DNA from 2 places in the Pseudomonas batumici genome. Region 2 is predicted to be linked to the other one. Evidence: predicted binding sites of a transcription regulator. Region 2 holds the regulator's gene; the other holds the start of a gene.
What was found. Region 2 encodes sigma-54, which starts transcription at its own class of promoters, with help from an activator protein. Its sites were predicted from a motif close to ANTGGCATNNANNTTGCTNT; they were not measured.
Positions count from the first base shown of each region.

Region 1 (7,582 bases), 1.2 Mb from region 2:
CACGACGGCAATGCTGCCGAGTACCTTCAACCCGTGGACCAGGCCGCTTTCGCCGGTGACCTGCGCGTCGGTGACCGCCAACAGGGGTACCAGGGCGATAAGGGGAATAGCGGCGATGTCCTGGAACAGCAGGATGGCGAAGGCGAGCCGGCCGTGGGGGCTGTTCAATTGGCGGCTCTCGGCGAGGCTCTGCAATCCCAGTGCCGTCGATGACAGTGCCAGGCCCAATCCGAGGATGACTGCCGCCTGGAGGGTCTGGCCGAAGGCGACGATGGCCAGCGTGCCGATCACCAGCCCGGTGAGCAGCACCTGGGCCAGTCCAACGCCGAATACCGCCTTGCGCATCAGCCAGAGGCGCCTGGGCGATAGCTCCAGGCCGATAATGAACAGCAGGAATACCACCCCCATCTCGGAAAAGTGCGCGACGTTTTCCGCGTTGCCCAGCAATTTCAGTGCCTGTGGGCCGATGAGCACGCCAGCGAGCAAGTACCCGAGCACGGCGCCGAGCTGAAGGCGCTTGGCCAGGGGAACGATGATGACAGCGGCCATCAGGAGAATGACCGAGGCCTGCAGCAGGCTGCCTTCATGGGGCATGGGAGAACTCCATTTCTTCTGGAGAATACAATGCAAGCCCGCCAGCAGTGCAGCCTGGCGGGCAAATCGTCGGGAGGATCAGCTCAGAGTGCGCTGCGGGGCCTTGTGCACCATGGTGTAGGCGTAGTCCACGCCCATGCCGTAGGCGCCGCTGTGCTCGCGGACCAGGTCCATCACCGCGTCGTAGGTTTCCTTGTGCGCCCAGTCACGTTGGAATTCCAGCAACACTTGCTGCCAGGTCACCGGTACCGCGCCGGCTTGAATCATCCGCTGCACGGACATGTCGTGGGCTTCCTGGGTGGTACCGCCGGAAGCGTCGGTGACGATGTACACCTCGAAACCTTCGGCCAGGGCTTCCAGGGCCGGGAAGTTCAGGCACACCTCGGTCCACAGTGCGGCCATGATCAGCTTCTTGCGACCGGTGGCTTTCACCGCCTCGACGAACTTCTTGTCTTCCCAGGAGTTCATCGAGGTGCGCTCGATCGGTTGTGCGCCCGGGTTCACTGCCAGCAACTCAGGCCAGATGTAGCCGCTGAAGCTCTTGGTTTCCACCGAGGTGTAGATCGTCGGCACGTTGAAGATCTTCGCCGCCTTGGCCAGGCCCACGGTGTTGTTCTTCAAGGTCTGGCGATCGATCGATTGCACGCCGAAGGACATCTGCGGCTGGTGGTCGATCAGGATCAGGGTGGAGTTGGTTGGGTTGAGCAGTTCGCGGTTGGACATGATTGATTTCCTTATGAGTCGAGAGTGTTGAGCGATCGAGTTCGCGGCAGCTTGTCGTTTCGGTCAGTGGCTGCGGCATGGGTGTACTTTATTATTGGGCATCTCTCGAAACAATCCGGCAAAAACGAGATTGATTGATTCTAATAAGGGGACAATTAGGTCGATGTTCGGGGGAGGGTGACAAGCCTGGTTGGCTTGTCACGGTCGACCACTGAATCATAGGGGCGGGGGGAGAGGGCGGCTGTTGGGTTCGAGGATCGGGTTATAGCCACCCTGGCTCAGCAGGGGCGAGAGGCGCTTGAGCATAGCGCCATGACGCACCGGGCTGCGCCTGATGCTGCTTATTGTTGCTGGGTTGGAGCCAGCCGTGCTTCCAACTCCGCCACCTTCGCCTCCAGGCTCTCCAGTCGCGCACGGGTACGGGCCAACACCACCATCTGGCTGTCGAACTCCTCCCGGCTGACCAGGTCCAGCTTGCTGAAGGCGCTCTGCAACAGCACCTTGAACTGGCTTTCGAATTCCTGGCGGGGCAGGGGTGTTTCGCCGCTGAACAGACGGGAGGCGTGGCCGCTCAGGGCATCGAGGAAGGCTTTGGGCGCAAGCATGGCTAAGGTTCCGGAAACTGATTACCGACCAGTGTACCACGCAGTGTCTATAGTGATTTTCATGGGTGTGGGTGCACGCTTTTTGCGCATCGCGCCGGAGCAGTGCGCACCGTTGTTGTGCGTATACCCCGGGCACAAGGCGGCTTTTTGCCCCTCTCAGCGATCAAGGGATTGAAATCATTGGTTTTTACAGAGCTGGCAAGCTTTCTGCTTAGTTGCCTGTGACCCATGCACTGATGCAGTCGCTGTGACGGATGCAGTGCGGCAGACGAAGCTGGGAAGTTTCGCCGGCAGCGGTTAGCTGGCGTCGAGCGGTCGATGAAGGCCGACGATGCGTTACAAAGCCAGGCACTGCGCTTAGACTTGAGTCGGGTTTGTTTTCCTGGGGCAAGTCCACCAATTCGGGAGAGAGTTTCATGAAGCTAGTCACTGCCATCATCAAGCCGTTCAAGTTGGACGACGTGCGCGAGTCGTTGTCCGAGATCGGCGTGCAGGGCATTACCGTTACCGAGGTCAAGGGATTTGGCCGGCAGAAAGGTCACACCGAGCTGTATCGCGGCGCGGAATATGTGGTCGATTTCCTGCCCAAGGTGAAGATCGACGTCGCCATTGACGACAAGGATCTTGACCGGGTTATCGAAGCGATAACCAAGGCTGCCAACACCGGCAAGATCGGTGACGGCAAGATCTTTGTGGTCAATCTGGAACAGGCTATTCGCATCCGTACCGGCGAAACCGATACCGACGCAATCTAAGCCGCCAAACCCAACGCCCCAGGAGAAAACAATATGACTCTGCGTAAATTCGCAGGGCTAGGAGCCCTGTTGTCCCTCGTAATGCCAGCCTTGGCCATGGCGGCGGACCCGGTACCTGCTCCAGTCCTCAATTCCGGCGATACCAGCTGGATGCTGACTTCCACAGCCCTCGTGCTGTTCATGACCATTCCAGGCCTCGCGCTGTTCTACGGCGGCATGGTGCGTTCGAAAAACATTCTTTCCGTGATGATGCAGTGCTTCGCCATTACCGGCCTGATCACCATCCTGTGGTTCATTTATGGCTACAGCATGGCGTTCGATACCACCGGGATGGAAGCCAACGTCGTCAACTACAACTCCTTCGTCGGTAGCCTGGCCAAAGCCTTCCTCGCGGGTATCACGCCAGCCAGCATCACCGGGCCGACGGCGCTGTTCCCCGAAGCGGTGTTCGTCACCTACCAGATGACCTTCGCCATCATCACCCCGGCGCTGGTCGTCGGTGCCTTCGCCGAACGCATGAAGTTCTCCGCGATGCTGGTGTTCATGGGCGTGTGGTTCACCCTGGTCTATGCGCCGATTGCGCACATGGTCTGGAGCGGTCCGGGTTCCCTGTTGGGCGACTGGGGCGTGCTCGACTTCGCCGGCGGCACCGTGGTGCACATCAACGCCGGTGTCGCCGGTTTGGTAGCCTGCCTGGTGCTGGGCAAGCGTAAAGGCTTCCCGACCACTCCGATGGCGCCACACAACCTCGGTTACACCCTGATGGGCGCGGCCATGCTGTGGGTCGGCTGGTTCGGCTTCAACGCCGGTTCCGCATCGGCGGCCAACGGCACCGCCGGTATGGCGATGCTGGTCACCCAGATCGCTACCGCCGCCGCCGCCCTGGGCTGGATGTTCGCCGAGTGGCTGACCCACGGTAAGCCAAGTGCCCTGGGCATCGCTTCGGGCGTGGTTGCCGGCCTGGTTGCCATTACTCCGGCTGCCGGTACCGTTGGCCCGATGGGCTCGCTGATCATCGGCCTGGCGGCCGGTGTGGTGTGCTTCTTCTGCGCCACTACCCTGAAACGCAAACTGGGCTACGACGACTCCCTGGACGCCTTCGGCGTGCACGGTATCGGCGGTATCCTCGGCGCGATCCTCACCGGTGTGTTCGCGGCACCGTCCATGGGCGGCTTCAACGCAGCCACCACCGACGTCGCGGCACAAGTCTGGATCCAGTGCAAAGGTGTCGGCTTCACCGTCATCTACACCGCAATCGCGACGCTCATCATCCTCAAGGTGCTGGACGCCGTGATGGGGCTGCGTGTAACCGACGAAGACGAGTCGGTGGGCCTGGACCTGGCGCTTCACAACGAGCGCGGCTACAACGTGTAAATGCAGCAAAAAAAATGCCCGGCTTGCCGGGCTTTTTTTTGTCTGGAATTTATCCTTGAAAAAAGGACTGAAAGGATTTATCCAAAGGCATTACGGCCAAACCCCCGGAGTGTTTTTGTAAGGGCCGATTGCTTACAGCAAAGCAAGAGTATTAGGCGCTTTGCTTTTTTCCAGAGCGCGCTAGAATGCGCGCCGAAGGGCGGAGAACTGTATGTGGCAACAGACACTGATTACCTTGCGGGCCAGGCCCCGGGGTTTTCATTTGGTGACCCAGGAGTTACTCGACGGCTTGCCTGAACTCAAGGCCTGCCAGGTCGGCCTGTTGCATTTGTGGCTGCAGCATACCTCGGCTTCGTTGACCATCAACGAGAACGCCGATCCGGCGGTCCGTCGTGACTTCGAGCGTTTTTTCAACCGGCTGGTACCCCAGGTCGAGGCCGATTATGAACACAACGACGAAGGCGCGGACGATCTGCCGGCGCACTTCAAGGCCAGTTTGCTAGGCTGTCAACTGACGTTGCCGGTGACGGCGGGACGGTTGGCCCTGGGCACCTGGCAAGGTGTCTATCTGGGCGAGCACCGGGATCATGGCGGTGCCCGCAAAGTCCTTGCCACCCTTTACGGTGACGGGGCATAAGCCGCTGTGGTTCAGCGGATGTTGAATTTTTTCTGGCGGCCTTCGACAGTCGGCGCAGCTGGGCTATAACTAATCTGCTTTTCGCAAGTCATGAGGTAGAACATGAGCGACGATGATCTGGAAAACGACGACCTCGAGGTCGGTGAAGACGACGAAACCGAAGAAGGTCTGGAAGCGGCAGCTGACGACGTAGACGTTGCCGATGACGATGCTGGTGACGCGCCGGTACCGACCGCCAAGGGCAAGGCCAAGGCAGCGGTGTCGGTTGACGAGCTGCCGAGTGTCGAAGCCAAGAACAAGGAGCGCGATGCCCTGGCCAAGGCCATGGAAGAGTTCCTCGCTCGTGGCGGCAAGGTGCAGGAGGTCGAGGCCAATGTGGTCGCCGATCCGCCCAAGAAGCCGGACAACAAGTACGGCAGCCGGCCTATCTGAGCCGCGGCGTCTGCTTTCTGCTTCGTTGAAAAAGCCCGCCGTCGCCGCGGGCTTTTTCATGGCTGCTGATCAGGTGTGGGCGTTCCAGCCGGCCAGCAGGGCAGGCAACTCGGTCAGGCTGCGAACCTGCGCATCCGGTTGCCGGTCCGCTTCCCAGGCCTTGCCCGTCGGGTTGTACCAGACCGCCCGCAGACCCGCCTGCTGGGCCCCGGCAATGTCATCCCCGGGGTGGTCGCCGATATGCACCGCGGCGCTGGCCGGGATATTCCCGCCGCGCACCAGGGCCTCATGGAACAGGCGTGAGTCCGGCTTGGCAATGCCGATGTCTTCGGCGCACAGCGCAAAGCGGAAGTAGTCGGCAAGGCCGAGGCGGCGTACGTCGGCGTTGCCATTGGTGATCACCCCCAGGGCAAAGGAGCGGCCCAGGGCCTCCAGGGTCGGCTCGACCTCCGGAAACACCTCGATCTGGTGTCGGGCGTGGATAAACACCTCGAAGCTCTGATCCGCCAGCTCCGAAGCCTGTGCGTGCGGGTAACCGGCCTCTTCCAGGGCATGGAACAGCACCCGGCGGCGCAAGGCGCTGATGCGGTGCTTGAGCGCCGGCTCCTTGAGCAGCACCCGTTCGCGAATCGCCCACAGGTGTTCCACCGGCACACCACCCAGGTTCGGTGCGTGTTCGGCCAGCCATTCGCGCAAGACATTCTCCGCGCTGTGGATCACCGGCGCGGTATCCCACAGGGTATCGTCGAGGTCGAAGGTGATCAGCTGAATCGTCATTACTCACTGTCCTTGCTGCGTTTGGCCCGGGGATGGGCGCTGTCATAGACGGTTGCCAGGTGCTGGAAGTCCAGGTGGGTGTAGATCTGCGTGGTCTTGATGTCCGAGTGGCCGAGCAGCTCCTGCACGGCGCGCAGGTCCTGGGACGACTCCAGCAGGTGACTGGCGAAGGAGTGCCGGAGCATGTGCGGATGCAGGTTCTGCCCCAGTTCGCGCTCGCCGGCGGCCTTGACCCGCAGTTGAATGGCCCGGGGGCCGAGACGGCGGCCTTGCTGGCTGACGAACACGGCATCGTCCGCCGGGTTGCTCAGGGCGCGTAGCGGCAGCCAGCTCTGCAAGGCTTCCCGGGCTTTGCGGCCGACCGGCAGGACGCGGGTCTTGCTGCCCTTGCCGTGGACCTGCACCAGGCCGTCGGCCAGGTCCAACTGTTCCAGATCAAGCCCGGTCAGCTCCGACAGGCGCAGGCCCGAGGAGTAGAACAGCTCGAGAATGGCCTGGTCGCGACGGGCGATGAAGTCGTCCTCCATCGCCCCGTCCAGCAGTTGCAGGGCCCGGTCGGTGTCCAGGGTCTTGGGCAGGCGCCGTTCAGCCTTGGGTGGTGCCAGGCCGGTGGCCGGGTCGTGATCGCACAGGCCCTCGCGGTTGAGGTACTGGTACAGCCCGCGCACCGCTGAAAGCAGGCGCGCCAGACTGCGGGAGGACTGGCCCTGCTGGTGCAGGCGGGCGATCAGGCGGCGCAGGCGCTGGATATCCAGGGCGCTCCAGCTGCTGATACTTTCCTTTGTGCAATAGGCCAGGACCTTGTCCAGGTCGCGGCGATAGGCTTGCAGCGTGTGGGGCGACACCTGGCGCTCACTGCGCAGGTGTTCGCAGTAGGCGTCCAGCTGTCGCTCCATGGCTAGCGCACCGAGCGCAGGGCAGGGGTGAAGCGCGGAATGACGCGGCCCATGACTTCGGCGATGTAGCTGAGGAACAGGGTGCCTACCGAACTTTTGTAGTGTTGCGGGTCACGGCTGGCCACGGCGAGGACGCCATGTACGCCCTGGTGACTGATGGCGACCACGGCGGTGGAGCCGATCTGCTTGCGTTGTTCCTCGCCGAACAGGAAGTCCAGCTCGTGCTCGCGCAGGCTGCCGCTGATGCTCTTGCCTTCCGAGAGCAGGCCGCCGATGGCCTGCTGGGCTTCGGCGTGGCTGACCCAGCGGCCTACCGGCATGGCATTGTCACCGAACAGGATCAGGCTGACGAAGGGCACCTGGAAATCCTGGCGCAGGCTGTCTTCCACGGCCATGACCAGGTCGTCCAGGCTGGCGGCGTCCATCAGGGCGAGGATCAGGCGGCGGGTCTTCTCGAACAGGCGATCGTTGTCGCGGGCGACATCCATCAGTTGCGACAGGCGATGGCGCATTTCGATGTTGCGCTCACGGAGGATCTTCATCTGGCGCTCGACCAGAGACACCGTATCGCCGCGTCGATGAGGAATGCGCAGCGCCGGCAGCAGTTCCTCGTGCTCGACGAAGAAATCCGCATGCGCCTCCAGGTAGGCGGCGACCTGCGCCGCCTCAAGGCTCTGTGCAGGCGGCTCGTGGGGCTGTTCGGCTGGAACCTGAGGCTGGTCGGTCATGGTATTGGCTCGCTTATAGACGCACTTGTCCTTCATACACCCGAACGGCAGGGCCAGTCAT
Region 1 is NZ_CP144470.1:4,036,632-4,044,213, forward strand. It holds gene NUH87_RS18185 (monovalent cation:proton antiporter-2 (CPA2) family protein) at 1-594, opposite strand, end outside; gene NUH87_RS18190 (hydrolase) at 673-1,317, opposite strand; gene NUH87_RS18195 (accessory factor UbiK family protein) at 1,659-1,922, opposite strand; gene glnK (P-II family nitrogen regulator) at 2,339-2,677, shown strand; gene NUH87_RS18205 (ammonium transporter) at 2,711-4,051, shown strand; gene NUH87_RS18210 (secondary thiamine-phosphate synthase enzyme YjbQ) at 4,263-4,688, shown strand; gene sutA (transcriptional regulator SutA) at 4,791-5,120, shown strand; gene NUH87_RS18220 (HAD-IA family hydrolase) at 5,190-5,897, opposite strand; gene xerC (tyrosine recombinase XerC) at 5,897-6,793, opposite strand; gene NUH87_RS18230 (DUF484 family protein) at 6,796-7,521, opposite strand; gene dapF (diaminopimelate epimerase) at 7,535-7,582, opposite strand, start outside.
Region 1: a site for sigma-54 is predicted at 2,117-2,136, ahead of glnK (P-II family nitrogen regulator). Genes of this name have one in related genera too.

Region 2 (7,582 bases):
GCTGATGGCCGCCGGCGTGCAAACCGCGATCATCAGCGGTCGCAAGACCGCACTGGTCGAACGCCGCGCGCAGAACCTGGGCATCCCCCATGTCTACCAGGGTCGCGAAGACAAGCTTGTAGTCCTTGATGCCCTGCTCGCCCAACTCAATCTAAGCTATGAACAGGTGGCCTACCTGGGCGACGACCTGCCGGACCTGCCGGTGATCCGCCGCGTCGGGCTGGGCATGGCCGTGGCCAACGCCGCCGGCTTCGTACGCGAACACGCCCACGGCATCACCCGTGCCCGGGGCGGCGAAGGCGCCGCCCGCGAATTCTGCGAACTGATCCTGCAAGCCCAGGGCAGCCTTGAAGCGGCTCACGCCGCCTACCTGTAGAGCCATTTATGCTGAGCAAGAAAATTCGCAACATTCTGCTGTTCGGAGTCATTGCCGCCATTTTCGCGGCCGCCGGCTACTGGAACATCAGCCCGGAGCGCTTCCTCGAGCGCCCGGTGGCCAAGGTCGATGAAACCCAGATCGACTACTACGCTATCAATGCCCACAGCATCCAATACATGCCCGACGGCCGGGTGCAGTACGACCTGACCGGTGACAAGGTCGAACACCTCAAGGCTTCGGACGTGACCCTGGTGACCAAGCCCGACATGCACATCTACCGTGGCACGGTCTATCCCTGGCATGTCCAGAGCGAGCACGCCGAGGTCAATCCGGACGGCACCCAGATCGAACTGATCGACTCGGTCCGGGTCGCACGCACCGACGAACTACAGCGGGAAGTCATCATTACCAGCAGTCGAATGACAGTATTCCCACAGCAGCAATATGCGCAGACCGAACAAGCCGTTAGAATCGACGGCGCCGACGGCGTGACCACTGGCAATGGAATGAAAGCGTATTTGAACGACAGCCGGATACACCTGCTGTCCAATGTAAGAGGACAGTATGAGTCTCGTTAAAACCCTCCCTATTTTGCTTGGCCTCGGTGCGGCACTGGGAAGCGTGAGCGCCTGGGCACTGCCGACCGACAGCCAGCAGCCCATCCGCATCCAGGCCGACGACGCTCAACTGGACGACAAGCAAGGCATCGCCACCTACAAGGGCGACGTGGTCATCACCCAGGGCTCGATGATCGTCAAGGGCAACACCGTGACGCTGACCCGCACCAAGGACGGCGCCATCGACGTGGTGACCTCCGTGGGCAACCTGGCCTACTTCGAGCAGTTGCAGAAAGTCGGCGATCCGAAGCCGGTGCAAGGCTATGGCATGACCATCCAGTACCACGCCCAGCAGAATCGCATCATCCTGATCGACAAGGCCAAGGTGATCAACGACGGCAACACCACCGAAGGCGAGAAAATCGTCTACGACACGGTGAAGCAGGTCGCCCAGGCCGGGCGCGCCACCGGCAACGCTATCACCGCCCCGCGCCCACGCATCGACATGGTCATCCAGCCGAAGCAGAAAACCGACCAGCAGAAGGCGCAGTAATGGCAACCCTGAAAGCCCAGCATCTGGCCAAGGCCTACAAAAGTCGCCAGGTGGTGCGTGATGTCAGCCTGTCGATCGACAGCGGGCAGATCGTCGGCTTGCTCGGTCCCAACGGTGCCGGCAAGACCACCTGCTTCTACATGATCGTCGGCCTGGTCCAGGCCGACCAGGGCCGCGTGCTGATCGACGACCAGGACGTCAGCCACCAGCCCATGCACGGCCGCGCCCGCGCCGGGATCGGCTACCTGCCCCAGGAAGCGTCGATTTTCCGCAAGCTGTCGGTGGCGGACAACATCATGGCGATCCTCGAGACCCGCAAGGACCTCGACAAGAACGGCCGCCGCAAGGAGCTGGAAAGCCTGCTGCAGGAGTTCCACATCAGCCACATTCGCGACAACCTCGGCATGAGCCTGTCCGGTGGCGAGCGGCGTCGCGTGGAAATCGCCCGCGCCCTGGCCACCGCGCCGAAATTCATCCTGCTCGATGAGCCTTTCGCCGGGGTCGACCCGATTTCCGTAGGCGATATCAAACAGATCATCCACCACCTCAAGGCCAAGGGCATCGGCGTACTGATCACCGACCACAACGTCCGCGAGACCCTGGATATCTGCGAAACCGCCTACATCGTCAACGATGGACAGCTGATCGCCGAGGGCGACTCGGCCACCATCCTGGCCAACGAACTGGTCAAGGAAGTCTACCTGGGCCACGAGTTCCGACTGTAGACATCGAGGGAACAGATCCAGCGCCGGAGCGCGTCCCGTTCAATAAAAACCACAGGATTTTTATTGTTACAGCGCTCTAGGCAAACCCTCGGGTTTCAGGCATATAATTTGCTTATGTTTGGCGCCCCGGCGCCCTGTAGAGTGGATGGCGCATGCGCGCCGGCGAATAAGGTGTTAAGCCCCTGCCATGAAACCATCGCTAGTCCTGAGAATGGGCCAGCAGCTGACGATGACACCGCAGCTGCAACAGGCCATCCGCCTGCTCCAATTGTCGACCCTGGACCTTCAGCAGGAAATCCAGGAGGCCCTGGAGTCCAACCCGATGCTCGAACGCCAGGAAGAAGGCGACGACTTCGACAATACCGACCCGCTGGCCGACAAAGCCGAGCACACCCCCAATACCGAGATCCAGGAACCGTCCTACCAGCAGGAAACCGCGCCGACGGTGGACAGCCTCGATGAAGGCGACTGGAACGAGCGCATTCCCAACGAGCTGCCCGTCGACACCGCCTGGGAAGATGTCTACCAGACCAGCGCCAGCAGCCTGCCCGGCAACGATGACGACGAGTGGGACTTCACCACCCGCACCTCCGCCGGCGAGAGCCTGCAGAGCCACCTGCTCTGGCAGTTGAACCTGGCGCCGATGTCCGACACCGATCGGCTGATCGCCGTGACCCTGATCGATTGCATCAACAATCAGGGCTACCTGGACGAAACCCTCGAGGAAATCCTCGACGCCTTCGACCCGGAGCTGGACATCGAGCTGGACGAGATCGAAGCGGTGCTGCATCGCATCCAGCAATTCGAACCGGCCGGCATCGGCGCACGCAACCTGGGCGAATGCCTGTTGCTGCAGCTGCGCCAGTTGCCGGCCAGGACGCCCTGGCTGGCCGAGGCACAGCGCCTGGTCATCGACTACATCGACCTGCTCGGCAGCCGCGACTACAGCCAGTTGATGCGCCGCATGAAGCTCAAGGAAGACGAGCTGCGCCAGGTCATCGAGCTGGTCCAGAGCCTCAACCCGCGCCCGGGCTCGCAGATCGAGTCCACCGAAGCCGAGTACGTCGTACCCGACGTGATCGTGCGCAAGGACAACGAGCGCTGGCTGGTGGAACTGAACCAGGAGTCGGTGCCGCGCCTGCGGGTCAACCCGCAGTACGCCGGCTTCGTCCGGCGCGCCGACACCAGCGCCGACAACACCTTCATGCGCAACCAGTTGCAGGAAGCCCGCTGGTTCATCAAGAGCCTGCAGAGCCGCAACGAGACCCTGATGAAAGTCGCCACCCAGATCGTCGAGCACCAGCGCGGCTTCCTGGAATACGGTGACGAGGCGATGAAGCCGCTGGTCCTGCATGACATCGCCGAAGCGGTCGGCATGCACGAGTCGACGATTTCCCGGGTCACCACGCAGAAATTCATGCATACCCCCCGCGGTATCTATGAACTGAAATACTTTTTCTCCAGCCACGTCAGCACCTCCGAGGGCGGTGAATGCTCGTCCACGGCGATCCGCGCGATCATCAAGAAACTGGTTGCAGCGGAAAATCAGAAAAAGCCGTTGAGTGACAGCAAGATCGCTGGTTTACTGGAGGCACAAGGCATTCAGGTGGCCCGTCGTACCGTCGCCAAATACCGTGAGTCTCTGGGGATCGCTCCCTCCAGCGAGCGGAAGCGACTGATGTAGGCGGCAGGGCCCCGTTACAGCGTTCCAGTGGCAGGTAATCGCCTGCCGCTTTATGCACTGGCAACGAAGGAGAAGCTGTATGCAAGTCAATATCAGTGGACATCAACTGGAAGTGACCGAACCCCTGCGTGCTTACATCGGCGAGAAACTCGACCGATTGGAGCGTCATTTCGACAAGATCACCAACGTACAGGTGACCATGGCCGTCGAAAAACTGAAGCAGAAAATTGAAGCCACCTTGCATATCCACGGCGGTGAAGTCGTCGCCAACGCCGAGCATGACGACATGTATGCCGCGATCGACCTGCTCACCGACAAGCTGGACCGACAACTGAAAAAGCATAAGGAAAAGAACCTGCACCTGCTCCAGGGTACAGGTCGCTGATACCCATCCATGATCCGACTTGAAAGCATCCTGACCCCCGGCCGTTCCCTGGTGAACGTGCCGGGCGGCAGTAAAAAGAAAGCCCTCGAGCAAATTGCCAACCTGATCAGCCGCGAAGTCCCTTACCTGGCCATGCAGGATGTCTTCGATAGCCTGGTTGCGCGGGAAAAACTCGGCTCGACCGGTTTCGGCAATGGCATTGCCATTCCACACTGCCGCCTCAAGGGTTGCCTGACGCCCATCAGCGCCCTGATGCACCTGGACGCCCCCATCGATTTCGACGCCATCGACGGCGCGCCGGTTGACCTGCTGTTCGTCCTGCTGGTCCCGGAAGCGGCCACCGATGCCCACCTGGAGCTGCTACGGCAGATTGCCAGCATGCTGGACCGCAAGGACGTCCGCGACAAACTCCGCGCTGCAGCCTCCAACCAGGCCCTGTATCAGGTGGTCCTGGACGAGCAGAACGGTCATTAACCATGCGCTTGATCATCGTCAGCGGCCGCTCCGGCTCAGGTAAAAGCACCGCCCTCGATGTTCTCGAGGACAGCGGCTATTACTGCATCGACAACCTGCCGGCCGGCCTGTTGCCGGAACTGGCCGAGCGAGCGCTGATCCATACCGAGCTGGCACAACCGCTGGTCGCCGTATCCATCGACGCACGCAACCTGCCCAGCCACCTGTCGCGGTTCCCGGAACTGCTGGCTGAAGTGCGCAGCCGGCATATCCAGTGCGATGTCCTGTACCTGGACGCCGACGAAGAAACCCTGCTCAAGCGCTTCTCCGAAACCCGTCGGCGCCACCCGCTGAGCAGTGCCGATCGCTCCCTGGCCGAGGCCATCCGCGACGAAAGCAACCTGCTGGGGCCGATCTCGGACCTGGCCGACCTCAAGGTCAATACCACCCACCTGAACCTCTATCAGTTGCGTGACACCATCAAGCTGCGCCTGCTGAACCAGCCGGAACCGGGCACGGCCTTCCTGGTGGAGTCATTCGGTTTCAAGCGCGGGATGCCGGTGGATGCCGACCTGGTGTTTGACGTACGCTGCCTGCCCAACCCCTACTGGAAACCGGAGTTGCGCGAACAGTCCGGGCTCGACCAGGCGGTGGCCGAGTACCTGGCCGCACAACCGGATGTCGAGGAAATGTACCAGGATATTTCCAGTTATTTGCTCAAATGGTTACCGCGTTTTGCCGCCAGCAGCCGCGCTTATGTCACTATTGCCATCGGCTGCACGGGGGGACATCACCGCTCCGTCTACCTCACCGAACGCTTGGGCAAGGCCCTGCAACAATCCCTGAAGAACGTCCAGGTCCGCCACCGCGACCTTAGCTGAAAGGACCCCCACCGCGATGCCCGCTCTGGAAATTGAAATCATCAACAAACTGGGTCTGCACGCCCGCGCTTCAGCGAAGTTCGTCGGCGTTGCCGGCCAGTTCCCCTGCCAGATCCGCGCCGGGCGCACACCTGAAAGCATGGTCGACGGCAAGAGCATCATGGCCATGATGATGCTGGCGGCCGGCAAGGGCACCCGGATTCACCTGAAGACCGAGGGCGAGCAGGAAGATGACGCGATGGCCGCACTGGTCAAGCTGATCAACAACTATTTCGACGAGGGCGAGTAACCCCGCCCTCCCCGCCGCCCCTACACCTTTCAGCGCGTGTAAAGCACACGCCACAAAAAAGGCGCGCCATCCAGCGGATGGCGCGCCTTTTTTCAACCCATGCAATCAGCTACCGGCCACAGTCATCCGCTCGATCAGCACCGAGCCCGTGCGGATATGGCTGCGCAGCTCAAGATCGCTGCCTACGGCGACGATCTGCTTGAACATGTCACGCATGTTGCCGGCAATGGTCACTTCCTGGACCGGGAACTGGATTTCGCCATTCTCGACCCAGAAACCCGCCGCGCCCCGCGAATAATCCCCGGTGACCATGTTCAGGCCCTGGCCCATCAACTCGGTCACCAGCAGCCCGCGCCCCATGCGCCGGATCAGCGCGTCCTGGTCCTCGACCCCATGGGTCACGAACAGATTGTGCACGCCACCGGCGTTCGCCGTGCTTGGCAGGCCCAGCTTGCGCCCCGAATAGGTACCCAGCACATAGGAGACCAGGGTGCCATTTTCCACGAACGGCTTGGCATAGGTCGCCAGGCCGTCGCCGTCAAAGGCCGAGCTGGCCATGCCGCGCATCAGGTGTGGACGCTCGTCGAGGGTCAGCCACTCCGGAAACAGGCGCTGGCCCATCGCCCCCTCGAGGAACGAAGACTTGCGGTACAGGTTGCCGCCGGAGATCGCCGAGAGGAAACTGCCGAACAAGCCACCGGCCAACTCCGCCGAGAACAGCACCGGCACTTCGCAGGTCGGTACCGGACGCGCGCCCAGGCGGCTGGCCGCCCGCTGCGCCGCCTTGCGGCCAATGCTGACGGCATCCGCGAGCAATTCACCCTGGCGATTGACGTCATACCAGTAATCGCGCTGCATCTGGCCGTCGCCTTCGGCGATCATCACGCAGCTGAGGCTATGCCGGGTCGATGCCGAACCGCCGATAAAACCGTGGCTGTTGCCATACACCCGGCAACCCTGGGAAGTGCTCAGGGTGGTGCCGTCGGCATTGCTGATCCGGCTGTCGGCATCGAAGGCCGCCGCCTCGCAGGTCAGCGCGCGCTCGATGGCCTGCTCGGGGCTGATGTCCCAGGCATGGAACAGATCGAAGTCCTTGAGCTCCTTGGCCATCAGGGCGGCGTCGGCCAGGCCCGAGTGCTCGTCTTCAGAGGTGTGCTTGGCGATGGCCAGGGCCGCCGCCACGGTTTCGCGAATCGCTTCGGGGCCGCTGGCCGAGGTGCTGGCCGAACCCTTGCGCTGGCCCACGTACAAGGTGATGCCAAAGCCCTGGTCACGGTTGAACTCGACGGTTTCCACTTCCCGCTGGCGCACCGAAGTCGACAGCCCCTGCTCCAGGGATACCGCCACCTCACAGGCACTGGCACCCTGGCGTTTGGCTTCGGCGAGAATCTGCTCGACCTGCTCCTGCAGGACCGGCAACGCCTGCGGGCCGACGCTTTGTGCTGAACTCATGGCTTTCTCCACTCGCTTTCTATACTTAAAAGCAGCCTTCGCTCGAGGTCTTCGAGCGACCGGGCCGGACAAGCGGCCCCCGACTGGTTATCATGGCGGCGTTTCTTTGCGGACTGCCACCATGGTTGATTCTTACGACGACTCCCTCGATGGGGAGAAAAGCAAATCCCAGGTCAAACGCGAGCTGCATGCTCTGGTTGATCTCGGCGAGCGCCTTACCACCC
Region 2 is NZ_CP144470.1:2,810,320-2,817,901, forward strand. It holds gene NUH87_RS12725 (HAD family hydrolase) at 1-376, shown strand, start outside; gene lptC (LPS export ABC transporter periplasmic protein LptC) at 385-957, shown strand; gene lptA (lipopolysaccharide transport periplasmic protein LptA) at 944-1,489, shown strand; gene lptB (LPS export ABC transporter ATP-binding protein) at 1,489-2,214, shown strand; gene NUH87_RS12745 (RNA polymerase factor sigma-54) at 2,402-3,898, shown strand; gene hpf (ribosome hibernation-promoting factor, HPF/YfiA family) at 3,978-4,283, shown strand; gene ptsN (PTS IIA-like nitrogen regulatory protein PtsN) at 4,293-4,757, shown strand; gene rapZ (RNase adapter RapZ) at 4,760-5,617, shown strand; gene NUH87_RS12765 (HPr family phosphocarrier protein) at 5,634-5,906, shown strand; gene pmbA (metalloprotease PmbA) at 6,012-7,358, opposite strand; gene yjgA (ribosome biogenesis factor YjgA) at 7,480-7,582, shown strand, end outside.